3 regions of the Streptomyces sp. NPDC058691 genome follow, and region 2 is predicted to be linked to each of the others. Evidence: riboswitches for the same ligand, from Rfam matches in the RefSeq annotation. Region 2 holds a riboswitch; each other region holds the start of a gene.
What was found. A riboswitch is a leader RNA that binds a small molecule or an ion and turns the genes downstream of it on or off. The one in region 2 is predicted to bind cyclic di-AMP.
Positions count from the first base shown of each region.

Region 1: it holds a riboswitch for cyclic di-AMP, as region 2 does, so the genes downstream of both, ACFWVC_RS04640 (C40 family peptidase) here and ACFWVC_RS16415 (M23 family metallopeptidase) in region 2, are expected to answer to the same signal.
Region 3: it holds a riboswitch for cyclic di-AMP, as region 2 does, so the genes downstream of both, ACFWVC_RS19795 (M23 family metallopeptidase) here and ACFWVC_RS16415 (M23 family metallopeptidase) in region 2, are expected to answer to the same signal.

Region 1 is NZ_JBHXSO010000004.1:115,176-118,438, forward strand. Features, by position in the region: gene ACFWVC_RS04630 (ATP-dependent Clp protease proteolytic subunit) at 1-586, shown strand, start outside; gene ACFWVC_RS04635 (hypothetical protein) at 593-898, shown strand; cyclic di-AMP (ydaO/yuaA leader) riboswitch at 1,283-1,442, shown strand; gene ACFWVC_RS04640 (C40 family peptidase) at 1,447-1,920, shown strand; gene ACFWVC_RS04645 (GNAT family N-acetyltransferase) at 1,992-2,633, shown strand; gene ACFWVC_RS04650 (ATP-binding protein) at 2,782-3,219, opposite strand.
Region 2 is NZ_JBHXSO010000020.1:47,511-50,773, reverse strand. Features, by position in the region: gene ACFWVC_RS16430 (helix-turn-helix domain-containing protein) at 1-75, opposite strand, end outside; gene ACFWVC_RS16425 (hypothetical protein) at 236-874, opposite strand; gene ACFWVC_RS16420 (hypothetical protein) at 889-1,068, opposite strand; cyclic di-AMP (ydaO/yuaA leader) riboswitch at 1,872-2,011, shown strand; gene ACFWVC_RS16415 (M23 family metallopeptidase) at 2,023-3,263, shown strand, end outside.
Region 3 is NZ_JBHXSO010000026.1:20,498-23,760, forward strand. Features, by position in the region: gene ACFWVC_RS19790 (M16 family metallopeptidase) at 1-654, shown strand, start outside; cyclic di-AMP (ydaO/yuaA leader) riboswitch at 1,048-1,211, shown strand; gene ACFWVC_RS19795 (M23 family metallopeptidase) at 1,227-2,024, shown strand; gene ACFWVC_RS19800 (GntR family transcriptional regulator) at 2,270-2,980, shown strand; gene ACFWVC_RS19805 (HPr family phosphocarrier protein) at 3,183-3,263, opposite strand, start outside.

The DNA of each region.
Region 1 (3,263 bases), on a different contig from region 2:
GGGTGTGCACTCCCTGGATCCGTACTCCAAGCTGCTCCGGGAACGGATCGTGCTGCTGGGCACGCCCATCGACGACACGTCCGCCAACGACGTCATCGCCCAGCTGATCCACCTCGAGAGCGCCGCCCCGGAGCAGGACATCTCGCTCTACATCAACTCCCCCGGCGGGTCGCTCACCGCCATGACGGCGATCTACGACACCATGCAGTTCGTCAACTGCGACGTCTCGACCGTGTGCGTCGGCCAGGCCGCGTCGGCCGCGGCCGTGCTACTGGCGGCCGGGACTCCGGGCAAGCGGCTGGCGACTCCCCACTCGCGGGTACTGATCCATCAGCCCTCCTTCCCGGAGGCCGTCCAGGGCACCACCGCCGACCTCGAAATCCAGGCCAGGGAACTACTGCGCAGTCGTGACCAGTTGGAGGAACTGCTGGTTCGGCACACCGGACGGGACGCGGAGCGGATCCGGGCCGACATCGAGCGCGACATGATCCTCGACGCCCCGTCCGCGCTCGCGTACGGACTGGTGGACCGGCTCACCGTCAGCCGCAAGGGCGACGGCGGGACCGGCCCGCGCGCCGTGCGGTGACCGGCCGTGCTGCCCGAACTGCCGCCGCTGCCCGCCCTGACCCGCGCGGAGGGCGAACTCATCGACACATATCTGGAGGTCGTGGATCTGCTGGGGAGGATCAACCCCGCCCGCGTCCGGGACACCTACGGCGCGCTGCGGGCCGCCCAGGCCCTGGCGGGACGCGCGGCGGAGCTGCGCGACGCGCTGACCACGATGCACCTGCGGGGGGAGAGCGAGCTGCACACCACGACGATCGAGCGCGCCCTGCGCGTGCTCGACGGGGAGCGGCGTACCCGGCTGGTCACCCTGCCCCTTCCACCGTCGCACTGACGGACCGTCATCTTGAGTCGACGTCAGATCGGGTCATCCACCGGTCTGTCACGCGGCGCCACAGGCTCGACACGAAGTAGCACCGAATGGACTCGCCCGATCGTTGTACGTCACGTCGACACGCGAACGGTCCCGACTTGCGCGCTTCGGCCGCACACAACCGGAATCTGACGCTCCATCGCAGGTGTTCGACTGGTTTCGAGTCGTCAGACGGCACTCCTGAGACCCGAGTCCACCCGAATAGGTGAGTCGTGAAGAGACTCACATTCGACCGGATGAGCTATGTCCTGACCAGTTCTGTGAGTAACCATCCCTTCGACGACAAGCCCCCGTCATCCGGCGGGGCGGTCCGCGCGGACGCCGAGTCCTGCCGCCGTCGCGGACGCCAGGTCGACACCGAACGCAACGGCAGGAGCGGAGGACCCGAGTACGACGGGACCGGCCCACGGGCCGATTCCTTGGGGTGAAGCCGCACCAGCGGCCGGGCATCTTCGCCTGCCCGAACCCGACAGGTCATCCTTCGCAGGCGGACGACGAAGGGTTTGCGCATGATCGCGCCATCAGCCATGTCCGCGGTTCTCTCCCGGCTCGGGGCGGTCTCCGCCCTCACGGCGGCCGCCGTCGCCGGTCCCGCGGTCCTGCCGGACATGGCCCAGCACGCCGAAGCCGTGACGATCCGGGCCAAGGCACTGAAGGTCGCGGCGTCGAAGAAGGGCTCCCCCTACCGGTACGGGGCCACCGGCCCCCGCAGTTTCGACTGCTCCGGCCTGACGCTCTACTCCTTCAAGAAGGTGGGCAGGAAACTGCCCCGCACCGCCGCCGCGCAGTACAACAGCACACGCCACATCCACCGTTCCGACCGCACCCGCGGTGACCTGGTGTTCTTCCACTACGGGAGCAGCATCTACCACGTCGGGATATACGCGGGGCACGGGCGGATCTGGCACTCCCCCAAACCCGGCGGCCGGGTGCGGCTGGAGAAGATCTGGACCCGCAGCGTCTGGTACGGCCGTGTGAAGTGACCCGGCGCCGCGGGGTCCCGGGCCGCCCACCCGGGGGCCCCGCGGCGTACCGGCCCGGCTAGCGTGGGGCCATGACGCTGCAGCAGTTGCTCGCCGATGCCGCCAAGGGCGTCCTCCCGCCCGCCGACGGCTCGGTGACGATCGTGCCGCAGCCCTCGGCACGCGACGCGGGCGTCCTGGCCTTCACGGCGCATTCCGTGGTCTTCGCCGACGCCGACCCCGGGCGCATCCGGGAGCTGCTCCCGCCCGGCGACCTGTCGGCACCGCTCAACCCGCCGTTCCTGACCGCCCTGTGCGGGCTGCTCGGGCGCCGGGTGAACAACATCGACCTGCTGGCGACGGCCACCGCCCTGCCCGGCCCGCCGGCCGGACCCCCGCTCGCCCTGCGGGAGACCACCGGCCGCGAGCATCCCCGCGCCGCGCGGGCGCTGCGGCACCGGGACGAGGTACGCGTGTGGACGGTCCCGGGCGGCACGGTGCTCATCGGGCGCGGAGTGGCGGGCCGGTGGGAGATGGCCGTCGAGGTCGAGCCCGCGGCACGCGGCGCCGGGCTCGGCCGCCGGCTGGCCTTGGAGGCGCGCCGTCTGGTGCCGGGCGGCGAGACGCTGTGGGCGCAGATCGCCCCGGGCAACGCGGCGAGCGTACGGGCACTGCTGGCGGCCGGCTTCACGCCCGTCGGCGCCGAGGCGCTGCTGGTGCCCGCACACGACTGAGCGCCTCAGGGCCGGGCACCGGCCGGCAGCTCCGCGCCCAGGGCCGCCCGCATGCCGCCGCCGGCGCCCTGGTCAGTGCGGGGCTCGGGTGGGTCTGGTGCCCAGGATGACGGCGGAGTCCCCGGTGGTGCCCCTCGGGGCGCGGCGTTCACTCCACCGGGGCGGCAGCCGCCACCCACGGCAGGGTGATCCAGACGGTCTTGCCGCCATCGACGGTGGGCGTGACATGGAGCCGGCCCCCGGCCTCGGCCGTGAGATGACGGATGATCACCATGCCGCGGCCGTTGTCCTGCTGGACGGCGGCCGGCAGCCGCTGGGGCCAGCGGGGGTGGCTGTCGGTGACCCCGATCCGCAACTGCTCGTCGCGGTCGAGCCGGACGTCGAGGGTGAAGGTGGGCGACTGGCCGAGGGTGTGCAGCACGGCGTTGGTGGCGAGTTCGGAGACGATCAGCCGGACGGCGTCGGCGGGCGACGAGTCCTCCGTCATCCCCCACTCCGCCAACAGGTCGCGCACATAACGACGGGCCGTGGGTACCGAGGCAGGGTCGCTCGGCAGGGTGACGGATGCTTCCTGGTGGTCTGCCATGGCGACGCTGTCCCTTTCCCGCCGTGACCGGGACTCCGGCGCGC
Region 2 (3,263 bases):
CACCCCCGCGTCCTGAGGGCTCAGACGCGCCCTGCGGGTCCGCAGGAACTCCCTGAGCTCGGCGTTGTGCTCCATGTCCTTCAGTATGGGCGGCCGGTCATGCCTCCGCCCGGCTTCGCGTCCCCGCCCAGGTCGCGGGCTTTGCGCGGGGGGTTCTGGCGGGGCTTCTGGCGAGGGCTTCGGCGCGGTGCCGGCCCTGGGCGTGCGCGGCGTGCGCGTCATCCCGGGGGAGGAGCTAGAGGCCGTCCTCCAGGTGCCGGAGGCGTTCCTGGAAGTGGTCGAGGCGGGCACGCAGGGCAGCGGCCTCGGCGGCGAGCTCCTGGCGGAGAGGAGGGGTGTCGGCAGGCTGCGGGGCCTCGCCGGTGACGTTGACGCCGGCGCCGGCGAGCCGGCCGAAGTCCGCCGGGCGCAGCACCCACAGGCCGGCCGCGCAAGCGTGGCAAAGGGCCTGGAGGGCGCGCCAGCCCGGCAGGCCGGTGCCGGCGCGCACGAAGACCCGCGCCGGGCGGCCGCAGCGGCAGGCCGCCATGCGGACGGTACGCACCCGCTGGCGGGCGTAGCGCATGCCGCGTTCGTACCGGGTGTACTCGCCCAGCACGCTGACCTGCAGGATCACCGCGTCACCGCAGTCCGTGGCGCAGGTCAGCGCTTGCGCCTCGGCGGCGGTGTGCAGGCAGTAGAAGCCGCAGTCGCAGCCCCGTCCCGGGCTGGCGTGCCGCCTCCCGTAGCCGCACCGGGCGTCGTCCAGGACGCCGTACACGATGCGCCCGCCGAGGGAGACGCCACGGAAGCCGACGCGCGTACCGTCCGCGGAGAGCATCGGGAAGGCCAGCTTCCAGCCCGTCGGCGGCACCGCCGTCCGCTCCTCCGGCAAGCGGCGCCCGATCCTCACCGGACCGCGGCCTCGGCGGTCCCGGTCCCCAGTGCCGCGGTGACGTCCGTCTTCGGGGCCGTCACGGCCGTCACGGGCGTGGGGGCCGTCGCGTCCTCGATCTCCCTCACGAAGCCGGGCGGCTCCTCGCCGGTCTCCTCCGCGTAGCCCTTGGCCAGTGCCTTGCCCAGCTTCATGCCAGCCTCCAAGATCGGGCGAATCCGCCGTACTCGGGCATGATGACGCACCCGCTCGGCCGTCGCATAGGGGGCGTGGGGGCTCCCCGCCGCTCGCGGACGGCTCCGGATGTGCGCCCGTGCCGCCCCGCGACGGGCGGCAGGCGGACGAGGCGACGAGCCGTGTGTGCGGGAGTGATTGATGTGCCGGAGTGGCCGACGGCACAGCGCCGCGCAGTGGGTCCCGGACCGCCACGAAGCCTAACATGCCCTGATTCGGCTTATTTTGCCCATCACTCGGGATAGACCATGCGGAGTCGAAGATGTCAAGGGTGACGATCCTCACGGCCCCGCCGCATGGTGCTCGGAATACCTGAGGGGCCGCGCTGTCGGCCCGTCGCCCGCCGCCCCCGGCCGCTCCACCCTCCGGCGGTGCCCGCCGCTCTCCGCCTGGCGCCCTGCGGCGGCCGTCCGCAGTGTCACGTTCACCGGCGATCCGTGGCTTGAAGTGCATCGCAGGCTCATGCCGCGAGCCGGCGCGGACTCCGCCGTGCGGCGTCTCGGGACCCGCCCGGAACGGGTGTTGGGCGGCTGGGATGCAGGGTGACCCTCACTCCCCGTGAGCAGATCACTCCCTTCCGCATAACGACTGATGCACACTCACATCTCCCGCAGGTCACGGCAGTCACAGCGGAATGTACCGATCTGCCCTTTCCATCCCCATAGATTCCCCGTGTGAACTCGCCGAAGCGGCTTGGAATTGGCTGCCGCCTCTATTAACGTTCGATAACGCAGCGCGGTCACCCGTCGCCCGCCAGGGCGGCGCCGTGCGCTTGCTGAATCCCGTTCGCGGGAACCGGGGAACCACTTCCTGGGGTGAATCGGGGGCCTTTCACGGTCCTCGTAGGGGACCTTCCTGCTCCGAACCCGTCAGCTAACCCGGTAGGCGAGAAGGAAGGAAAGGAGTGCGCCCGCGTGGCGTCGAACAAGCCTGCCCTGATACCCGGACAACAGCAGCAAGGAACCGGGTACACCAACCCCGAGTGGGACACCGCCGAGTGGAACATGGCCGCCGGCTGGAATCCCCCGGCCACCGAGCAGGCTCCGCCGACGAAGAACGCGATAGACGGCTGGGACACCGCGGAGTGGAACTTCGCCGCGGGCTGGGTCGAGGAGGCCCTCGCCGCGGCCCCCGCCCCGGGGCCCGTTGCCGAACCCGTCGCGCCTGTCACGCCCGTCGCCCCCGTGCCCGAGCCGCGCAGCGCGGTTGAAGCCGCCGCCTTCCTCGACGAGGCGTACGGCACCCGCGAAGCGGACACGGACCACGACACGGACCTCCGGGACGCGCACGTCGCCCAGCCCTTCCCCTCGTTCGGCGAGCCGGAGGCGGCCACCGAGCCGTGGAACCCCACCGAGGAGTCCACCGCCCCCGTCCGCGGCCGGCACCGGGTGGCCAAGCAGCGCGGCCTGAGCCGTGGTTCGGCGGTCTTCGGCGTCGCGGCCGTCGCCGTGCTCGGCGTCGGCGGCGTCGCGACCGCCGAGGGCAAGAACCCGCTCCCGGTCTCCCTTCCCAACATCCCCGAGGTGTCCAAGGTGCCCGGGCTCGGCGCCCTGGTCGACAGCGAGCCCGCTGCCAAGCCCGTCGCCCAGGCCCTGAGCCCGGACGCCGGCGAGACGCTGCGCACCCGCATCCTGGACCAGGCCCAGCAGCAGCGGAACGCCGCCGACGAGGCGGCGCGGTCCGCCGCGCAGCAGCAGGCCGCCGCCAAGGCGGCCAAGGCCGCCGCCGCGCAGCAGGTGCGCGAGGAGGCCGCCGCCAAGAAGAAGGCCGCCGCGGAGGCCGCGAAGAAGGCCGAGGCCGCCCGGCTGGCAGAGCTCGCCAAGAGCTACATGCTGCCGCTGACCTCGTACACCCTCACCGCGAGCTTCGGGCAGTCCAGCTCCCTGTGGGCCAACACCCACACCGGCCAGGACTTCGCCGCCCCGACCGGCACCCCGGCCAAGGCCATCCACAGCGGCACCATCACCGAGGCCGGCTGGGCGGGTTCGTACGGCTACCGCATCATCCTGACGCTCGACGACGGCACCCAGCTCTGGTACTGCCACCTCTCCTCGATGCTCGTCACCTCGGGCAAGGTCTCCACCGGCGACACCATCGGCCGCGTCGGCGCGACCGGCAACGTCACCGGCCCGCACCTGCACATCGAGGTCCGGCC
Region 3 (3,263 bases), on a different contig from region 2:
ATCACCGCGGACGACACCGCGCGCGTGATCGTCGTCGACCGGCCGGGCTCCGTCCAGACCCAGGTGCTCATCGGGCGCACGGGCTCGGACCGCCACGACCCGGTCTGGCCGGCCCAGGTGCTCGGCACGTACTGCCTCGGCGGCACGTTGACCTCGCGCCTCGACCGTGTGCTGCGGGAGGAGAAGGGCTACACCTACGGCGTCCGCGCCTTCGGGCAGGTCCTGCTCTCCACGCCGGAGGGCACCGGCATCTCGCTGCTCGGCATCAGCGGCTCCGTGGCGACCGACGTCACCGCGCCCGCGCTGGCCGACACCTGGCAGGTGCTGCGCACCCTGGCGGCCGACGGGCTCACCGACGAGGAGCGGGACGTCGCCGTCCAGAACCTCGTGGGTGTCGCGCCGCTGCGCTACGAGACGGCCTCGGCCGTCGCCGGCACCTTCGCCGACCAGGTCGAGCAGTTCCTGCCCGACGACTTCCAGGCGCGGCTGTACGAGCGCCTGGCGGCCACCGGCACGGTCGAGGCCACGGCGGCGGCCGTCGCCGCGTTCCCGCTGGACCGGCTCGTGGTCGTGCTGGTCGGTGACGCCTCCGCGATCGCCGACCCGGTCCGCGAACTCGGCATCGGCCCGGTGACGGTCGTCACGGGCGCCTGACCCCACCCGCCCACCCCGCGGCCCCGGACGCCCCAGCGGCGCCCGGGGCCGCGTGCTGCGCGGCGGTCCCGCCGAGGGTGAGCCGGACCGGCGCCGACTGGAGGCCGGGGCCGGTCGCGAAGGGCCCCCGCCCCCGGCGCCTGCCCTGCGGGGCAGGACGGTGACGTCCGTCACGTCCCCTGGCAGCGGGTCCGCGGCGGAGGCGCGGAGGGTGCGTCGTGGTCCGTGCACACCGACGCCGGCCTGCGAAGACGTGGCTTTCAAGGCAGTTGGCGCCAGTTGGGCGGCAGTGTGGCATCCCGCACAAAAGGCCGGATTTTTTTGGAGCGGCCGAGGGGGCGCGGTTAGCGTCCTCGGGTTGTCCGGCGGAATCAGCCGCCTCCCGCGGCACCGGAGCAACGATCGCCGAGTCCCCGTCGGGCGTGAGCCTGGGGAGCCGGGGACCCACGTAAGTCGTCCCCCTGGGGTGAATCGGGCCCGCCCTCACCGGGGCGCCCGTAGGAGACCTTCCTGCTCCGAACCCGTCAGCTAACCCGGTAGGCGAGAAGGAAGGAAAGGATCTCCGCCTGCCCATGGCGTCATTCACCATACGTACCACCGTCGCCTGCGCCGCCGCGCTCACCGCCGTCACCACCGGCACACTCACCGCCTCCGCCCAGGCCGCGGACGCCGACCGCTCCGCGTTCGCCAAGTGCGCCGCCGTCAGCGGCGAACTGGCGGCCCACCTCGCGGAGCAGGCGGAAGCCCAGCACAAGGCGGCGGTCACCGCGGCGAAGAAGGCCAAGAAGCAGCACGCGGCGCACGTCGCGGACGTGATGAAGGAGCGGGCGGCCAAGAAGGCCGAGGCGGTCAGGGCCGCCAAGGCCGCCAAGGCGAAGGCCGCCGCCAAGCACCGCGCCGAGGCGCGGGCCGCGGCCCGCGGTGGCGCGGCGCACGCCTCGCGCTCGCACGGCCGCACGTCCCTGACGTCCTGGATGCTGCCGGTGCACGGCGGCATCGGCACCCCGTACCACGCGACCAGCAGCCTGTGGTCGTCCGGCTACCACACGGGCGTGGACTTCCAGGCGGCCACCGGCACCCCGGTGCACGCCGTCGGCGCCGGCACGGTCGTCCAGGCCGGCTGGGGCGGCAGCTACGGCAACAACGTCGTGATCCGGCACGCGGACGGCATGTACACCCAATACGGCCACCTGTCCTCGATCGGCGTCTCGGTCGGCCAGACGGTCTCCGCGGGCACGCGGATCGGCCTGTCGGGCGCCACGGGCAACGTGACCGGCCCGCACCTGCACTTCGAGGCCCGGACCACCCCGGAGTACGGCTCCGACGTCGACCCGGTGTCCTACCTGCGCTCCCACGGCGTTCTCTTCTGACGGTCCCGACGGTCCCGACCGTCCTGACTGTCCCTGGCCTTCCCGGCCTCCCAGTCCACCTCCCTCCCCCCACCCGAAGGCCCCGGTTCCCCCCGCCGGGGCCTTCGGCATGCCCGGAGGTGTGTCCAAAAACGCTCCATGAATTCAGGGCCGCCGCCGGAATCGGCCGCGTACTGGAATAGAGTCGCCACGGAAACGCCGGCACCTGCGTTACGCGGAAATTAAGCAGCAGTCGTCGGCAGCAAATGGAAGGAACCGGCGATGTGGGACCGGACGTGAACGGGACGGGCGGCGCGGGGCGCCGTATCTCCGCCCAGGCGGTGTGCACGGCGATCCGTGACGACATCATCAGCGGGCACTTCGCGCCGGGCAGCCGGCTGACCGAGGAGCAGCTCGCCAAGCGCTACGGGGTGTCGCGGGTCCCGGTCCGCGAGGCGCTGCGCACCCTGGAGTCCGAGGGCTTCGTCCGTACCCGCCGGCACGCCGGCGCTTCCGTGGCCGAGCCCACCGACCAGGAAGCCGCGGACCTGCTGGAGATCCGCGGCCTGCTGGAGCCGCTGGGCGCCGCGCGCGCTGCCCAGCGGCGTACGGAGGCGCACGTCAAGGTGTTGCGCGGACTCGTACGGCTCGGACAGGAACGTTCCGCGCAGGGGCAGTTGTCCGATCTGCCGGCGCTGGACGGCTGGTTTCACGAGACGCTGGCGCAGGCCTCGGGAAGCCCCACGCTGGTGGCGCTGCTGACGCAGCTGCGACACAAGATCGCCTGGGTCTACGCGGTCGACTCGCCGGGCCGCGCGGTGGAGTCCTGGGAGGAGCACGGATCCGTCGTGGACGCCGTCGCCCGCGGGGACGCGGAGCGCGCACGCACGGTGATGGCCGACCACGTGGAGCGCGCCACCTCGGTGCACCGGCTGCGCCGCCCGGAGCGCGCGGGCCGCGGTGCGCCCCCTCGGTGAGGAATTGGAAACATGCCGTACACACAGCGAGCGGTCACGTTTAACAGTAGTGCCGTATACAACTGGGAGAATAGGGCCGCACTGTAATTCGCGCGCCTGATTCCGCCGTGTGCCGCGCCGAATTCGACAGCTGCGCGAAAAAACCCGGGCCGCGAAATCCGGTCGGATTTCGCGGCCCGGGCTCACATATCCGGCGACCGGGTCACACGGTCTCGGGAAGCTCTTCCAGGCCCTCGGACACGAGCTTCGCCAGGCTGTCGAGCGCGGCGTCGGCGCCCTCGCC